DNA from 3 places in the Priestia sp. LL-8 genome. Region 3 is predicted to be linked to each of the others. Evidence: predicted binding sites of a transcription regulator. Region 3 holds the regulator's gene; each other region holds the start of a gene.
What was found. The regulator LexA, encoded in region 3, represses DNA repair genes until DNA is damaged. The targets are predictions, from matches to a motif close to CGAACATATGTTCG.

Region 1 (5,526 bases), 2.2 Mb from region 3:
CTTCAAGAACTATATTTATTAAACCATTCTGTCATTCGTGAATTGTCACGTAGAAACGTAACGATTGCAAGAACGTTTGTCGGAAACTATATGACAGCCATCGATATGGCCGGTGCTTCTATTTCGATTATGAAATTAGATGAAAACTTAAAGAGTCTTCTATCTGAAGAGTGCGATACTCCTGCGCTAAAAATCAAAGGTGAAGTACCAGCTGTTACTTATGATGAAATTATTGGTACGGTAGAGGCACCGAAAGTGTCTTATGAGGTGCAAACCAACAAAGAATATTCCGTAGTAACGGAAAATCGACTGACGTTGAATAATATTATTTTTATGGTTGACCAAATGAGTGAATGTATTATTAGAAATGAAGTACCATTCTGTGAACTAGATTCCCATGCTGGTGATGGAGACTTTGGTATGAGTGTTGCTAAAGGGTTCAAACAGTTGAAAGCTGAATGGCACGAAATTCTAGAAAATAAATCAAATGATATTGGCAACTTCTTAGAGGCTTGTTCCATCGTTATCATGGAGCATTGTGGCGGAGCATCAGGGCCTATTTGGGGATCAGCATTTCGTGCGGCTGGAAAGAACACCGAATCTAAAACCGAACTGACTTTAACAGAATTTGCTGAAATGATCCAAGCGTCTGTAAAAGGCATTCAAGCAACAGGAGAACGTTCTTTTGGACGTGGAGCTGTTGTAGGAGATAAAACTTTAATCGATGCTTTAGTACCTTATGCAGATACGTTAACATCAAGTGCTGCTGAAGATGAAAGCTTGAAACATGCTCTTGTCAAAGCAGCAGAAGCTGCTGTTGAAGGAGCAAAATCAACCGAACAAATTGTCGCACGTATGGGGCGTGCTGGTACGGTTGGAGAAAGAAGTCTTGGTTATCCGGACGCAGGTGCACATGGCTTAGGCGTAATTTTTACTGAAGTAGCTCAAGTAATGCAAGAAAAACAGTAAAATTTGGTATTATCTCCTTTAAATATAGTGTAAAGAAATTACTCCTTGAGAGTGAAGGTTACACTATATTTGGTCGGGATTTTTTATGGGGCACTAATAACAAGCTTTTATAACCTAGTTTAAGTTATATTTTGTAAAAATATACAATAACCAATAGTGTTTCAAGGATAAAAAAAGAAAAACAAAAAGTGAACGAGTTCTTGATAATCAAGGGCTCGTTTTTCGCATGTCTTCCAGAATAATGTATATAAGAGAATGAATTATTTTTTGTTTCTATAATAAGGGTTATTTTATAAATTAGTTTCAATAACTATAAATATTAAAAGCATAAACTTACTTTTTACAAATATAAGATATTTCTTTAGCTAGTTTGTAGAAAACTTTCTCCTTTACAACTAGATGCGGTTATTGTATGATTAAACAACAAGAACATTTGTTCGATATTAAGGGTTTAGAGATAAATAAAGGAACAACAGAATAAACCAAGACAGTTAAACACAAAATTTTCTCGCACGGAGCAAAAAAATTTGAGCCAACTCTTATTATTTATCCACATACATTGTCGTTTACTGTAAACGTAATAACAATCGGAGGTTTTAAATTATGAATGATAAACAAGCAGCACTAGATATGGCTCTAAAACAAATTGAAAAACAATTCGGTACAGGATCAATTATTAAAATGGGAGAAGGCACACATGCAAAAGTTGAGGCATCTAGCTCAGGCTCATTAGCTTTAGATATAGCTCTTGGAATTAATGGTTACCCCAAAGGAAGAATCATGGAAGTGTACGGACCCGAAAGCTCAGGTAAAACAACCGTTTCCTTGCATGCAATTGCAGAAGTACAAAAAAATGGAGGTCGAGCTGCCTTTATTGATGCTGAACACGCACTTGATCCAGTTTACGCAAGAAAACTAGGTGTAGATATTGATGAGTTACTGTTATCTCAACCAGATACTGGTGAACAGGCACTTGAAATTGCTGAAGCATTAGTTAGAAGTGGCGCTGTTGATATTATTGTTGTTGACTCAGTAGCAGCATTAGTTCCGCAAAAAGAAATTGAAGGAGAAATGGGAGATTCTCACGTAGGTCTACAAGCTCGTTTGATGTCTCAAGCTCTTCGTAAACTATCTGGAGCAATTAATAAGTCTAAAACCATTGCTATCTTCATCAACCAAATCAGGGAGAAGGTAGGCGTTATGTTTGGAAATCCGGAAACAACGCCAGGTGGAAGAGCACTAAAATTTTATTCTTCGGTTCGTCTTGAAGTTCGCCGCGCTGAACAACTTAAACTAGGAAATGACATAGTTGGTAACAAAACAAGAATTAAAGTAGTCAAAAACAAGATGGCACCTCCTTTCCGCATTGCTGAAGTAGATATTATGTATGGAGAAGGTATCTCAAGAGAAGGAGAAATCTTAGATATTGGTTCTGAAGTAGATATTGTTCAAAAGTCTGGATCTTGGTTTTCATATAATGGGGAACGTTTAGGACAGGGAAGAGAAAACGCTAAGATTTTCTTAAAAGAAAACCCTGAAATCAGAGAAGAAATTAGAAAAAACATTATTGATTTTAAATATGGTAATACTGCCAACGATAATGATATTGATAACGATAGCGATAGTGAAAACGAAAGCTAATAAAAGCTTAAAATGCCTTTCCCGGCAGCTTCAAGTCTATTCATTTCATTGGAAGCATAAAAAGTTAAAAATAACCTAAATGACAAAATAATATAGAAACTAAGAGAGAACTTATTCTTTTATCAATAACTATATTTACTACACATATTAAAGCGGAAATTATTCCACTTCCTAGACAATTATTAAGAATTAAAGACCCCTTAATCAGATACCTTTTATGGATAGGCCAGTCCTTTAAAAGATAATTGTGAATCCTACTAAAAAGCTACCTTGCTTGCTGAGGTAGCTTTTTAAATTTACTTTTTATACTATTGAGATAGTTAGATTATTTATTAGAGGTTAGCTCAAAAGACACAAACAATGAAGTATCTTGGGTGGATATATCTAACCCCATGAAGAATTGTCAGGAAGACCTTATTGAACCAGTAAGAATTAAGGGGATAGACACCAGTTCTCCTCAATAGAGAGCTTAGGAAAAATTGATAGCAGGACAATGTATAGATATTAAGTTTCAATACAATTATTACTGATAATCATCCTTACCTCAACTACATTTTCTACTATAATCCTATTTTCAGTTGGTAAAATATATATTTTTTAACCTCTACATTATATAATGCAGTATATTGTTTACTTTTGATGTAATTCATGGAGGGAATTTTGTATAAATTAAAGTATATTCCGTTTTTTGTATTTATTATTTTGTTACTACAAGGTTGTGAAGACCCGTTAAACAAGAAAAGTAGTCGTGAACATGAAGAAACTTTATTAATAGAAGATACGGAGAAAAAAGAGGAAGAGTCTATGACAACCGTTTATGATAAAGCTAAATGGCATTATGAAGGGGATTTCCCAAATGACTTGAGTGAAAAGCAGGCGTTCGTTCATACTGGAATGTATCTTGGGTGGATCATCGAAAAAAACTTATATAGTGAAGAGTTTGAAAAAGCATGTGAACAGGAGATTCTAGAATTCAAACAAAAAAACATGACCGGAACTGAAGTCTACATGGAATTGGATGGCGTTTTTGCAAGCGATATGTTGAATGCAGAGGGAAGAGCTTTTACAGAAAGCTACTTTGATTTTGATAAAGGAACCTATTTAAATGATTATGAACACATATTTCCTTATGTAGAATCCCTTTATGAGGTAGAAGATACGTGGGATAACTATAAAACCATTAAAGCAAAGGTAGATAACCGTTTTGTTGCCTGGAAGCATGTAAAACAAGATAGTAAAAGCGATAAATTATTTACAGTTGAGTCTTATATTAGTTCATTAAAAGAACGACTTTACAAAAACGAAGATAAACTAATCGATAGTATTAAAGAAGTACACACGTTTCATTATTACGAAGGCATTGACTTATTAGAAATTGAGGCCTTTATTCAGCCATTTGATTTATCAATTAGGATGTTTTCTATGGATGACGAAGCAAATGAAGTTTTCTATGAAGGGAACGATCATACCGTTTTTTCAGGAAGTCACGAGCTGCTCGAAGAGATGGAATATTATAATTTAGCTGATGAACGTTCAGATGAGTTTTGGGAGTTCTACGAAGCAAACGAAGAAGAAATATCCGCTGCTGAGAGAGAATTAATTACAGACTGGTTTATTTCTTGTTGGAATAAAGCCAGTGACAATGACATTAATCTGCCTGTTTATCTTAATTTTCATGATGATATAGAATCTTTTGATTTAAATGAGGATAAATGGATCGATAGTGAAGAAAAATGGTCTAACTAAAATAGTAACTACATTTAAGCTAAATGCACCGTATCTGAACATCGTTTTCTACATCTATAAAAACCGAAATTTTTTTGAACTTATTAACTACGATGACACCTTACCAGGGTTACATATACAGTTTCCTCAAATGATATTAAAGATCTACAAGGAACAGTTTATTTTTGAAACCATCAATAATACAGCAGTTAATATGGAGTACTTTAAACGCTATACAGCCTATGGATTTTATGGTCTTCTTCAAAATTGGATTCGAAATGGCTTTAGAGAAAACACGGACGAATTTATTCACGAAGTCATTGATCTAGCGAAAACACATATATACTCGATTGAGTATATTGGAAATAAAGGGGAAAACCTCTAATGCTTTTAGCATCTTAAGCAGTTCTCTTAATACATGTAAGTCTTCTCATTTACACGTATTGAGAAAAAAAGAGTTTAGAAATATGATTCAACAAATCGATTCAAATTGTTAATTATTTATTATCAACTTTTTGGTTTTTTACATATTTACAGCTGATCTCTACTGCGTTAACGCTAAAAGCTATAATTTTCAGCTTAAACAAGAGCGTTCAAATGTGTGAAGACCTATTAGCAAGATAAACATCTTCGCTTCTCTCAAACACCTGAAAACTTCTTCAGCATATTCACAGCATCTAAATTGTATACATTTTGTATTAGTTTTGTTTATATTTAGTTGAGGGCAAACGTCCCAAAAAAAAAGGAAGAGGAGTGGGAAAATGAAAAAAATCTTTTCAGTAATGGCGGCAATGGTTTTATTATTGGCATTTGGGGCTGGTGTTTCTGCGGCTGGCAATGATGCAATGGTCAGAATCGTTCATGCTTCTCCAGATGCTCCGGCGGTTGATGTTGTAGTTGACGGTAAAACAATTGTTGAAAGTGCTGAATTTAAAGCTGCCACAGACTACATGATGCTTCCTGCAGGAGAGCACAAGGTTGAAATTTTTGCAGCGGGAACAGTTGCTGACGGCAAACCGGTCATCTCGTCTGATTTAACAGTTGAAGCCGGCAAGGCCTATACGGTAGCAGCCATCAACAAACTTGACTCTCTTGAACTTAAAGTTCTGAACGATGACCTAAATGTAACAGAAGGAAAATCAAAAGTGCGCGTTGCACACTTTTCACCTGATGCACCTGCAGTTGATGTAG
Region 2 (5,526 bases), 1.8 Mb from region 3:
AGGACGATCAGCAATACTCATTGCAATGAATCCTGCTAGTACTGGTACTAGTAAGAAGAATGCATTATCTCCGCCAATTGTTTTTAGCGCCGCTGCAAATGCATTGTACGTTGGATCTTTCGGTTCTGCTGAGTGAATACCAAACATAAACGAGATGGCAATTAAGATTCCGCCCCCTACAACAAACGGAAGCATTGCTGATACACCGCTCATTAGGTGCTTGTAAAACCCTGTACGCTCTGATCCTTTACTTTCTCCGCCTTCTTTGCTGCCACCGCCGCCGCTGTATACAGGAGCGTCTCCTTTTAACGCGCGGTTAATTAATTCTTCAGGCTTGCGAATTCCTTCAGCTACTGGAACTTGAATAACTTTTTTACCTGCAAAACGTTCCATTTCTACTTGCTTGTCCGCTGCAACAATAATAGCGGTAGCGTTTTCAATTTCTTCCTTCGTCAACGCGTTTTTAACACCGCTGGAACCATTTGTTTCAACTTTAAGCGTCACGTTCATATCTTTCGCTTTTGCTTTTAGGCTGTCCGCTGCCATATATGTGTGGGCAATTCCTGTTGGACAAGCCGTTACAGCAAGCACTAATTGATCTGAAGCTGTATCCACTTCTTCTTCCGGCGCTTCATTTTCAGTTTCTTTATCATCAATTGCTTTGATGACTTCATCAATTGATGATGCTGTTAGCAACGTTTTTCGGAACGATTCGTCCATTAATAACGTAGACAAACGAGATAATGTTTCTAAGTGAGCATTATTCGCGCCTTCACTCGCTGCAATCATGAAGAATAGGTGTGCAGGCTGTCCGTCTAATGATTCATAATCAATACCTTCTGTTGAGCGTCCAAATGCAATGGCCGGTGTTTTTACCGAGCTTGTTTTTGCATGTGGAATAGCAATACCTTCCCCAATTCCCGTTGTGCTTTGAGATTCACGATTTAAAATTGCTTCTTTATAGCCAGCTCGGTCGCTTAAGCGACCAGCTTCGTCTAATTTTCCAACTAATTCATCAATAACATCAGCTTTTGACGTGCTTTTTAAATCAAGAATGATTGTATCTTTTTTTAGTAGTTCTGTAATTCTCATTCTCGGTTCCCCCTACTCTACCTTTGTGATTGACACTTGTTCACGAAGCGTCTTTACATCTTCTGCTGTACATAATTCAAGTGAGAATGCTGTGGCACTTCCTGAAGCAACTCCTGTTTGGAAGGCTTCTAATAAATCCCCTTGTTTTACATAAGAAGCAATAAATCCAGCTACAAGTGAATCGCCAGCTCCAACAGAATTTTTCACTGTTCCTTTAGGGACTGTGGCACTGTAGACACCGCTTTCGTTAATAAGAAGTGCTCCATCGCCTGCCATGGATACAACGACGTTTTGCGCTCCTTGTTCCACGAGTTTTTTACCGTATACCAGCGCATCTTCTGCACTGTTTACTTCTACATCAAACAATTCTGCAAGTTCATGATGATTTGGTTTGATAAAAAACGGCTTGTGAGACACGACGTCTAGCAAGGTTTTTCCACTTGCATCTACTACTACTTTTACTCCGTTCGCTGCTGCTAGCTCAGTCAACGTTTCATAGACAGAACTTGGAAGCGTTTTCGGTATACTCCCTGCTAATACGAAGATATCGCCTTCAGTCATTTGCTTCACTTGAGTCAATAAAGACTGAAGCGCTTCGTCTGTAATAGCAGGTCCTTGACCGTTAATTTCTGTTTCTTTTTCTGTTTTCAACTTTACGTTAATGCGCGTATCTCCATCAACTCTTGTAAAAGCTGTTTCAATATTCTCCGCTTTTAAGTAGTCTTCGATATAAGTTCCTGTAAAACCGGCTACAAAACCGAGAGCTTTATTATCAACACCTAATCGCTTTAAAACGCGAGAGACGTTAATGCCTTTTCCTCCTGGAAACTTAGCTTCATTCGTTGTGCGGTTAAGCCCGCCTTCTTCGAATGCTGAAACATGTACTACGTAATCAACGGATGGGTTCAACGTACATGTATAAATCATGATTTCACAACCTTTATGTCTGTTTTGTTTGCATACTGTATAAGCACATCGCTAGGTACGTCATTTGTTATAATTTTTGCTTCGTGTAAATCGGCTATTTTCGCAAAACTTGTTTCAAAAAATTTAGTGGAATCTGATAAAATATAAGATTCTCTAGACAGCTTCATTGCCGTTTGCTTGATCAATGCTTCTTCTGGATCAGGAGTTGTATATCCGTATTGATGATGAATCCCATTCGCTCCCATAAAACATTTATCAAAACGATACTGTTCAAGACTTAAAAGGGCTCCATTGCCAATTAAAGCGCCCGTTTTATGTTTAACCGATCCTCCAATTAAATAGAGGGTGATACCTTGTTCTAGCATCGGGTTTAAATGCATTAAACCATTTGTCACGACAACTACATCTTTTTGCTTTAAAAAAGGAATCATTTCATACGTTGTAGTTCCTGCATCTAAAAAAATACAGTCACCTTCATTTATAATGGAAGCCGCATACTCTGCAATGTTTCGTTTATCTTGAACATTTTTGGCAGATTTTTCGATAACGCTCAGTTCGATTCGTTTACTGCGAATAAGCGAAGCGCCACCGTGAACACGTTTGAGCATTTGCTCTTCTTCTAGTTGACTTAAGTCTCTTCTAATTGTGGATTCCGAAGCGCCTGTAACTTCGATAAACTCTTGCACTTTTACAAGTTCTTTCTCTTTTAAAAGTTTTAAGATTAGTTGATGTCTCTCCGGCGTTAACATGTTCTAGCTCCTTTTTCAAAAAAGCGTTTTCATTTATTTCATGTACTTACTTTATCACGGTTTACATTCAAAATCAATCATAAAAAATCAAAAACATTCATTTTTTTAATTACAAAATGAAATTTTTTGAACGAATAATTAGATTTACATTTGTTTTAATAATAGTTCACACAAAAGGAAATAAGCTGGTAATTCAAGAATTTGTCTACTTTTATCATTATATGTAAAGGTTTTCTTTCACTCAATTAGCCATGACTGTTTTTGACTATTTCTTGACCGATTGAATTTTTTCTGACTGAATTACGTTTAGCTTGTCCTGTTTTAATGAGAGCCTATACATCAAAAAAGTTGTCCACCTTTTTGGACAACTCCAAGTGACCCATCATTTAAATAAAAACAGAAGCATATATAATATAGAAGCAAGTGCAGAAGAAATAGCTAAACTTGAGATAAAACGAACGAGTCTTTTTTTAATGAACTGCGTTAATTCAATTTCTCTTACTTGAGTTTTTTCATTTTGCATACGATATCCCTTCTTTAATCAAAATTTCCTAGTAGCTCAAAGTTACTACTCGCAGAATATGCTTTTATGTATTGTATGCAAGCGTTAAAAAAAAGATACAAAACGAACAAAAAAGCTACTCTTAGCTAGAGTAGCTTTCATCTTTCCATACATCTGCTTCAATTACTGCATCCGCTCGAATCGAATATGTATAACAAGGCCCTGTCACCATCAGCGTATTCGACTGGAGCGAGACTTTATCGATCGTCACTCGTTCATATCTTTGAATATGTCCTGCTTCATAGACATGAAGCGTTACTGGATGATGCTCCGAGTAACTGTTCATAATGACATTTTCAATATGCTCAATCTTCTCTTTTTCCAACCCTAAAGGCTGCTTATGCGCTTTGGGACTGTACATTTTCTTCATTTTCTCTAAATGCTCGGGCATTACTAACTTCGCATACTGTTTTAATTCATCTTGATACACGTTCATTCTCCCCCTTGACTCTTGCTTCTATTTTACCGAACAAACATTCTCATTGCAAAACTTTTTAATCAAAATAAAAGCAAACAATTCATTTTTTCATACTACATAAAAACTGTCAAAAGATTTTATATTGATAGCAGAAGCTGATTTTTAAAAAAATAATAATATCCCATCTTTAATTCGGTCTCTAGAGTTGGTATAATACATTGTCATGATTGTGTTTTCGGAGTTTTTGATGATTGGAGGTAACGTTCATGATTAATAAAATAAAAGAAATTAGCCTCATTGTTCTGGGTAGCCTTATTTTTGCACTGGCCATTAATTACTTTGCTATTCCAAATGAATTAGCTGAAGGCGGTGTAACCGGTGTAACAATGATTACTTATTATGTACTAGGCTGGTCTCCGGGTATCACAAACTTTATATTAAACGGTTTGCTGGTACTGATTGGATACAAATTACTTCACAAACGTGTTATTGCTTACACAATTATATGTATTGTTTTCACGTCTCTATTCCTACATATAACTGAAGGACTGGGAAATCCTCTTGACGATACGTTACTGGGGGCTATTTTTGCTGGAATTTTAGCCGGAGTAGGACTGGGACTTGTGTTTAGAGGAGGCGGAACTTCCGGCGGCTCTGCAGTCATTGCGCGCTTAGCTAATCAATATCTAGACTGGAATATTAGCAAAACGATGCTAGCAATTGATTTATTAGTTGTAGCAAGCGCTTATTTTGTCATCGGTGGAGAAAAGACGATGTATACGGTTATTTCTCTTTACATCGGAACAAAAGTGCTTGATTATATTATTGAAGGACTCAACCCTCGCAAAGCAATCACCATTATTTCACACCGTTCAGCTGAAGTAGCCGAACAAGTCAATAAAAAGATGCAGCGCGGCGTCACTGTCTTTTCTGCTCATGGAAGCTATACAAAAGAAGCAAAAGACGTATTGTACGTGGTTGTGAACAAACAAGAACTGCTAGAGTTAAAGCGTATTATCCATAAAGTCGACGAACAAGCCTTTGTGGTTGTCCACGATGTGCGCGACGTCTTTGGAGTAGGTTTTACTATTCCAAAAGCCAGCTAAAAACCCGCTGTAAAAAAGCGGGTTTTTTCTATTATATATGTTTGCGGTGAAAATACAGTGAACCTGCTGCTACAAAAAGAAGAAAGCTGCTTATGATAACCACTAAGAAAGTCTGTGTAGTCAGCATCAAATCCCATGACTCCCTTCCCGTTACACCTAACATTCCATACATCGGCTGAGTCCATGGGTACCAGGGACCAAATCTTTCAGAATTAACAACGAATAAATTCGGTAGTGTTAAAATGACGTTAACTGTTAAAGATGCTCCAAAGCTAGAAAGTGCCATCGACACAGCTAACATAAATGCAAGAATTGGCAACACTGCAATCCAGCCGCCTAGCATATTTCCAGCTATCATTTTTAATGGAATAGTACTCGGATAGTCTTTCAACATGCTAACCCCTAATAAAACAACAAATACAAGCACTTGAAGAATTCCCATAAAAGCCGCTGCTGTGATCAATTTTGCTCCGTATACTGCTGTCCTTGTCACAGGAAGAGATAATAATTGTTTCCACCCTCCTGCTTCGTGTTCGTATCGACAAACGAATGAAGTTACTAAACCGCCAATTAACGGAAAAAGCAATAAGCCGTGAACATTGGCAATGAAAGCACTTGCCATAAGCCATTTCATTTTCCCATTTGGCAGCGCCGGGTCTCCCACAAAAAGGA
Region 3 (5,526 bases):
TTTGACGAGTCAATACAAGCGCCGTTGGGCGGTCAGTTGACTCTAATGCTAAGCGCCATGCAGCAGCTGTTTCATTTGCATCTGCAGGACGAACCACTGAAAGACCTGGCATTGCACGAAGTGATGGCAATTGTTCAATTGGCTCATGTGTTGGGCCGTCTTCTCCAACTGCGATACTGTCATGTGTGAATACATATGTTACAGGAAGCTTCATTAAAGCTGCTAAGCGAATTGCTGGGCGAAGATAATCAGAGAATACAAAGAATGTTCCTCCGAATACTTTTACACCGCCGTGTAGAGCCATACCGTTTAATGCAGCTCCCATTGCAAATTCACGTACACCGAACCAGATATTACGTCCGCTGTAATCAGCTGCAGTGAAGTCTTCTGAACCTTTAATCATTGTTTTATTTGAGCCAGCTAAGTCAGCTGAACCGCCGAAGAATTGAGGTACAGCTTGTGCTACTGCGTTTAATACTTCTCCAGAAGAAGCACGGCTAGCTAAGCTTGAACCCGTTTCGTATGCTGGAAGCGTTTCTTCCCAGCCTTCCGGTAACTTTCCTTCTACTGCTAGTTCAAATTGACGACCTAGTTCAGGATATTTTTCTTTATACTGTGCAAATACATCGTTCCATTCGTTTTCTTTCTTTTGGCCATCTTCAGCAATTGTAGCTTTGAAGTGAGCATACACTTCTTCTGGCACATAGAAATCTTCTTCAAATGTCCATGCATAAGCTTCTTTTGTTAATTTTGTTTCATCGGAACCTAATGGAGAACCGTGCACGCCAGAAGTACCCGCGTGGTTTGGAGAACCAAATCCGATTGTTGTTTTTACTTCAATTAGCGTTGGGCGTGTTAAATCGCCTTTTGCTTCTTCAATTGCGTTTGCAATCGCTGTCAAGTCATTGCCGTCTTCAACGCGGATTACTTGCCATCCGTAAGCTTTGAAACGATCTTCTACGTTCTCAGAGAACGAGCGATCTAAATCTCCGTCTAAAGAAATATCATTTGAATCGTATAAAACAACTAAACGTCCTAATTTTAAGTGTGCCGCTAATGAAGCTGCTTCAGCAGATACACCTTCCATTAAGTCTCCGTCACCACAAATACCATACGTAAAGTGGTCTACAATTTCTAAACCTTCTTTGTTGTATGTTTCAGCTAAATGACGTTCTGCCATTGCTTTACCAACAGCCATTGCAATACCTTGTCCTAGTGGGCCAGTAGTTGCATCAACACCTGCTGTATGACCGAACTCTGGATGACCTGGTGTTTTGCTTCCCCATTGACGGAAGTTTTTAAGGTCTTCAATTGATAAGTCATATCCAGCTAAATGAAGCAAGCTGTATAATAGTGCTGATCCGTGTCCTGCTGATAATACAAAGCGGTCACGGTTAAACCAGTTTGGATTCTTTGGATTGATGTTCATGAATTTTGTCCACAATGTATATGCCATTGGAGCAGCTCCCATCGGCATACCTGGGTGACCTGAATTTGCTTTTTCAATCGCATCGATTGATAAAGTACGAATTGTTGCAATCGAAAGATCTTCAATACGTTGTGTCATACTCTTCATTCCTTTCAAAACTATGTACATATGTTATCATACTAATGATTTGCTTATTTGTACAATACTTGAACCAAAAAATTTTCCACTTTTACAGTTTTTGTACGCCTTATTAAAAATATACAAAAAACTAGAGGGAACACTCCCTCTAGTTTTACTAGAACGTCTTAGTGAAGACGCTTCTTTTTACTCTCTTTTAACTTCTTAGGCGTAACATCTTTACCTTCTTCGTCCACAACTTTAATCGTATGAAGGTGATTTGTCATAGATTGTCGGAAAACTTTTAAATATTCCTGACGTAGCTCTTGCTGTTCTTTCGCTTCAGATTCTGTCAGACCTTCAGCCTTTGCCTTTTTTGAAAGAGCATTAATACGAGCAAGTTTATCTTTTGATAGCATATAAAACCTATCTCCTTATAATCAATAATTAAAATTACCGAACCGTTCCGGCAACATGTAGTCATCTTACTAAATCTCTTTCGTTTTATCAAGAGATTGAGCACTCTCTTGATACTCTTGATAGCGACGATGTACGGTCGCTTTTGAAATATTATAACCAAAACCTTTTAGCGTAACTGAAATTTCAGCAAAGGTTAAGCCGTTATGACGAAGGCGGACAATTTCTTCAATCGGCGCTTCTTTTTTTTCTCTTCCCGAGTTAACTCCCTGGTTTTTTAAATTTTGCTGCGGACGATAACCGTTTTCTACGGCTCTTTTCATTCCTCTTTTAATTTTAGCATTATGTAATTTCCGCTGATGCTCTTCCACTAAACTAATAATATCTAACACCATTGAATCAGATTCTGAAAGCTGAAGCTGACCTTGATGACTAATCGTATAGATGGTAGCATTTTCTTTATGAAAAGCATGAAGCAGCGCAATTCGGGCATTTCCTCTGCCTAATCGTGTTTCGTCTTGAATGAGCAGCACGGATATTTTCTCTTCTTTCATTGTATGAAGAACATCCAAAATACCCTCTCTGTCTACATCATATCCGCTTGCTTTTTCCATCACGACTTTTTTCACCTCTAGATGATGAAGATCAGCAAGCTTTTTTAATTCTTCTTGCTGGCGCTGCAAAGATGTTTCTTGGGTTTTTTTATCCGTACTGACACGGCAATAAATAATGGCGTCCACTTTTATCACGACCTTTTCGGCTTCTAACAATATTCAGGAACGGCCGTTACACACTACTGTTCAATTGCCACTTGATTATGTAACTCTTTTTTTAAAACAGGAATATATAATTTATCTCCAGGAGATAAAGACTGGGCAGTATCTGAGTTTAAATCATTGACGTCTTCAACCCATTTGACAAATTCATTGGTGGTCAAATGATGGTGATTATGATACTTGTTGGACAAGTCCCAAAGCGTATCTCCTTTTGTAATAGTAACCGTTGAATATTTGTCTAAATCTACTTTATCCGCTCCTAAAACCAGCGTCAATACATATGTAAGTGCAGCGATAACTGCAAAAAAAATAGCGTAATGTTTCATAGAATGTAAGAATTGTTGCATATTATGATCCCCCTATCAGAATATATGTTCTTATTTTATTGAGAACATTTGTTTCTGTCAATGGAATTCTTCGAACTTATGTTTGTATATTGACACATCACGTGGTATAATTCACCTAAAGAATAGCTAAAATCGAGGTGAAAAATATGAAGCTATCAAAACGTCAACAAGACATACTAGATTTTATTAAGCACGAAGTAAAATTAAAAGGTTATCCGCCTTCTGTTCGTGAGATTGGGGAAGCAGTAGGATTAGCCTCTAGCTCCACTGTACACGGGCATTTAGCTCGTTTAGAAAGTAAAGGGTTAATTCGAAGAGATCCAACAAAACCAAGAGCAATCGAAGTTCTTCAACTAGATGAAGTAAACATTCCTAAAAGCAATGTCATTAATGTTCCTGTTATCGGTAAAGTAACAGCGGGTCTTCCTATAACAGCCGTTGAAAATGTGGAAGAATATTTCCCTCTTCCAGATAAATTCGTTTCTCCAGATGATCATGTATTCATGCTTGAAATTATGGGAGAAAGTATGATTGAAGCAGGTATTCTAGATGGCGATATGGTAATCGTACGTCAGCAGCAAACGGCTAATAATGGAGATATTGTGGTTGCTATGACCGAAGACAACGAAGCAACGGTAAAACGTTTCTTTAAAGAAGAAAATTTCGTTCGTTTACAGCCTGAAAATTCAACGATGGCGCCTATTATTCTTCGCCACGTAACGATTTTAGGAAAAGTAACTGGTGTATATCGCACGATTCACTAATCAGACACTGTATGTAAAACCAACTAATCATGATGTTAGTTGGTTTTTTTACGTTTGTTTTCTAAAAAAATTGGCATATTATAAATGATACGTTGAATCATTGCAGGCAGGTAGAACAGTTTTTATAAAGCTTGTTTTACCTTTTACTTTCTATCTGCATTTCCTCGAATCTTACAAGGAAATACCATCGACTATAAGAAGGATGTAGTTTATGACTAATACACCTAGGAAAACAGAACCATTTCAAACCATTGTACCTACCAAAGCAATGAACATGTTTCTTTTTCCTTTTTCCTTTGACCGAAAAAATAAAGAGCAGCTTGTTCATGCACTGAAAGCAAATTTGTTCGAGTTTTTTTCCATTCAAAACAAAGATTTAGAAAAAGAATACTACGGAGAACAATATTACGTATCTCATGATAGCCTGGATCAATATTTTCTTCCTTACATTGAATGTATTCTATTCCCTGATTCGTGCGAAAAAGAAGGGTTGCTTCGATTTTCAAAAAAAATAGACCATACCATTACGTTACATACTTCTTCCACCACCGTGTCTAGCAACGTGCTGTCTGTGGATGTTTTTTTATGTCCTTTTGAAATTGGCGTCATGACCATTCGCACTGAAATGAGCCATAACCATTACACCTATGATGACATTTTAGAATTCATGAATCATTTTCGTGTATTAGAACCGAAGCTTGCTGAAGAGCATGGATCCACCATTACCTATGAACATCATCGCTATAGCAAAGTACAAGATTATATTTTTTCACAGCTTGCGCCATTTTTGAACGAACACATCAAGAAAGAAGCCACGCGTGAACAGCACGTTGGGAGCCTTCCTTATTTTATCGATGAACGGATGTTTGTGTTAAGTTATGTAACGGTAAATCAAGAGCAAGAAATTAATTCCACAACTTTATTTCGTACTGGGCAGCTAAATAGCTATACGCCTGACGGGAAAGCGTTTATTTCTGCACACAATCATGAGTATATTAAAACGTATAATACTAAACACGTGTATGAAAGGTGGGCTCCTGAAACTTATTACGTCATCACAGACCATGTGTTTTCATGTATTTCTAAATCGACAGACTCTAAAACGGATCAGCTTTTGATGAATCATCTATTTGGCCAGCATTACTATAATTTATTTTTACATTTTTTCTATAAAATCGTGTTGCTAAAACTATCTTATGAGTATTCTCAGCTCACGTTTCATAAAAATTCAGAGGGCATTGAGCGACTAATCCGCTCTATTACCGTGTTTTCAGGCAAATATTTATTTTTAGAAATTAGCTCTCGCACAGAAGGTCAAGAGTTTTCTGAGCTCTTTAAAAAAATTTTCCACATCAATTCTCTTTATCAAGAAGTCAAAGAAACCCTTGGTACTTTGTATCAAAATCAAGAGAAAATCGCGGCCAAGCGTCACAATTACTTATTATTAATTTTAACGATTTATACCGTTCTTTCCGGTATTTACGGAATGAATTTAGTTATTAGCAAGCTACAGGGAAACATCAATTGGGATAGTATGAAGCAGTTTTCTATCTTTGAATATATCGCTTTAATAGTAGCTCTATCAGGAATATTAATCAGCATTAGCCTAGGAGTGAGCTCACTATGGAACTTATTAAAAGATCGATTTAAAACATAAAAGAAGTTGAGACATAACT

Region 1: a site for LexA is predicted at 1,396-1,409, ahead of recA (recombinase RecA). Genes of this name have one in related genera too.
Region 2: a site for LexA is predicted at 3,797-3,810, ahead of U9R83_RS10450 (YolD-like family protein). Genes of this name have one in related genera too.

What each region holds. Positions count from the first base shown of each region.
Region 1 is NZ_JAZAQH010000001.1:1,729,381-1,734,906, forward strand. It holds gene dhaK (dihydroxyacetone kinase subunit DhaK) at 1-969, shown strand, start outside; gene recA (recombinase RecA) at 1,573-2,610, shown strand; partial or broken gene U9R83_RS08735 (DUF7832 domain-containing protein) at 3,415-3,843, shown strand; gene U9R83_RS08740 (TetR-like C-terminal domain-containing protein) at 4,334-4,720, shown strand; gene U9R83_RS08745 (DUF4397 domain-containing protein) at 5,097-5,526, shown strand, end outside.
Region 2 is NZ_JAZAQH010000001.1:2,061,749-2,067,274, reverse strand. It holds gene U9R83_RS10470 (PTS fructose transporter subunit IIABC) at 1-1,092, opposite strand, end outside; gene pfkB (1-phosphofructokinase) at 1,105-2,019, opposite strand; gene U9R83_RS10460 (DeoR/GlpR family DNA-binding transcription regulator) at 2,016-2,768, opposite strand; gene U9R83_RS10455 (hypothetical protein) at 3,151-3,291, opposite strand; gene U9R83_RS10450 (YolD-like family protein) at 3,413-3,766, opposite strand; gene U9R83_RS10445 (YitT family protein) at 4,015-4,854, shown strand; gene U9R83_RS10440 (ABC transporter permease) at 4,886-5,526, opposite strand, start outside.
Region 3 is NZ_JAZAQH010000001.1:3,882,546-3,888,071, forward strand. It holds gene tkt (transketolase) at 1-1,567, opposite strand, end outside; gene U9R83_RS20365 (DUF896 domain-containing protein) at 1,735-1,965, opposite strand; gene U9R83_RS20370 (YneB family resolvase-like protein) at 2,035-2,703, opposite strand; gene yneA (cell division suppressor protein YneA) at 2,757-3,086, opposite strand; gene lexA (transcriptional repressor LexA) at 3,233-3,850, shown strand; gene U9R83_RS20385 (hypothetical protein) at 4,062-5,507, shown strand.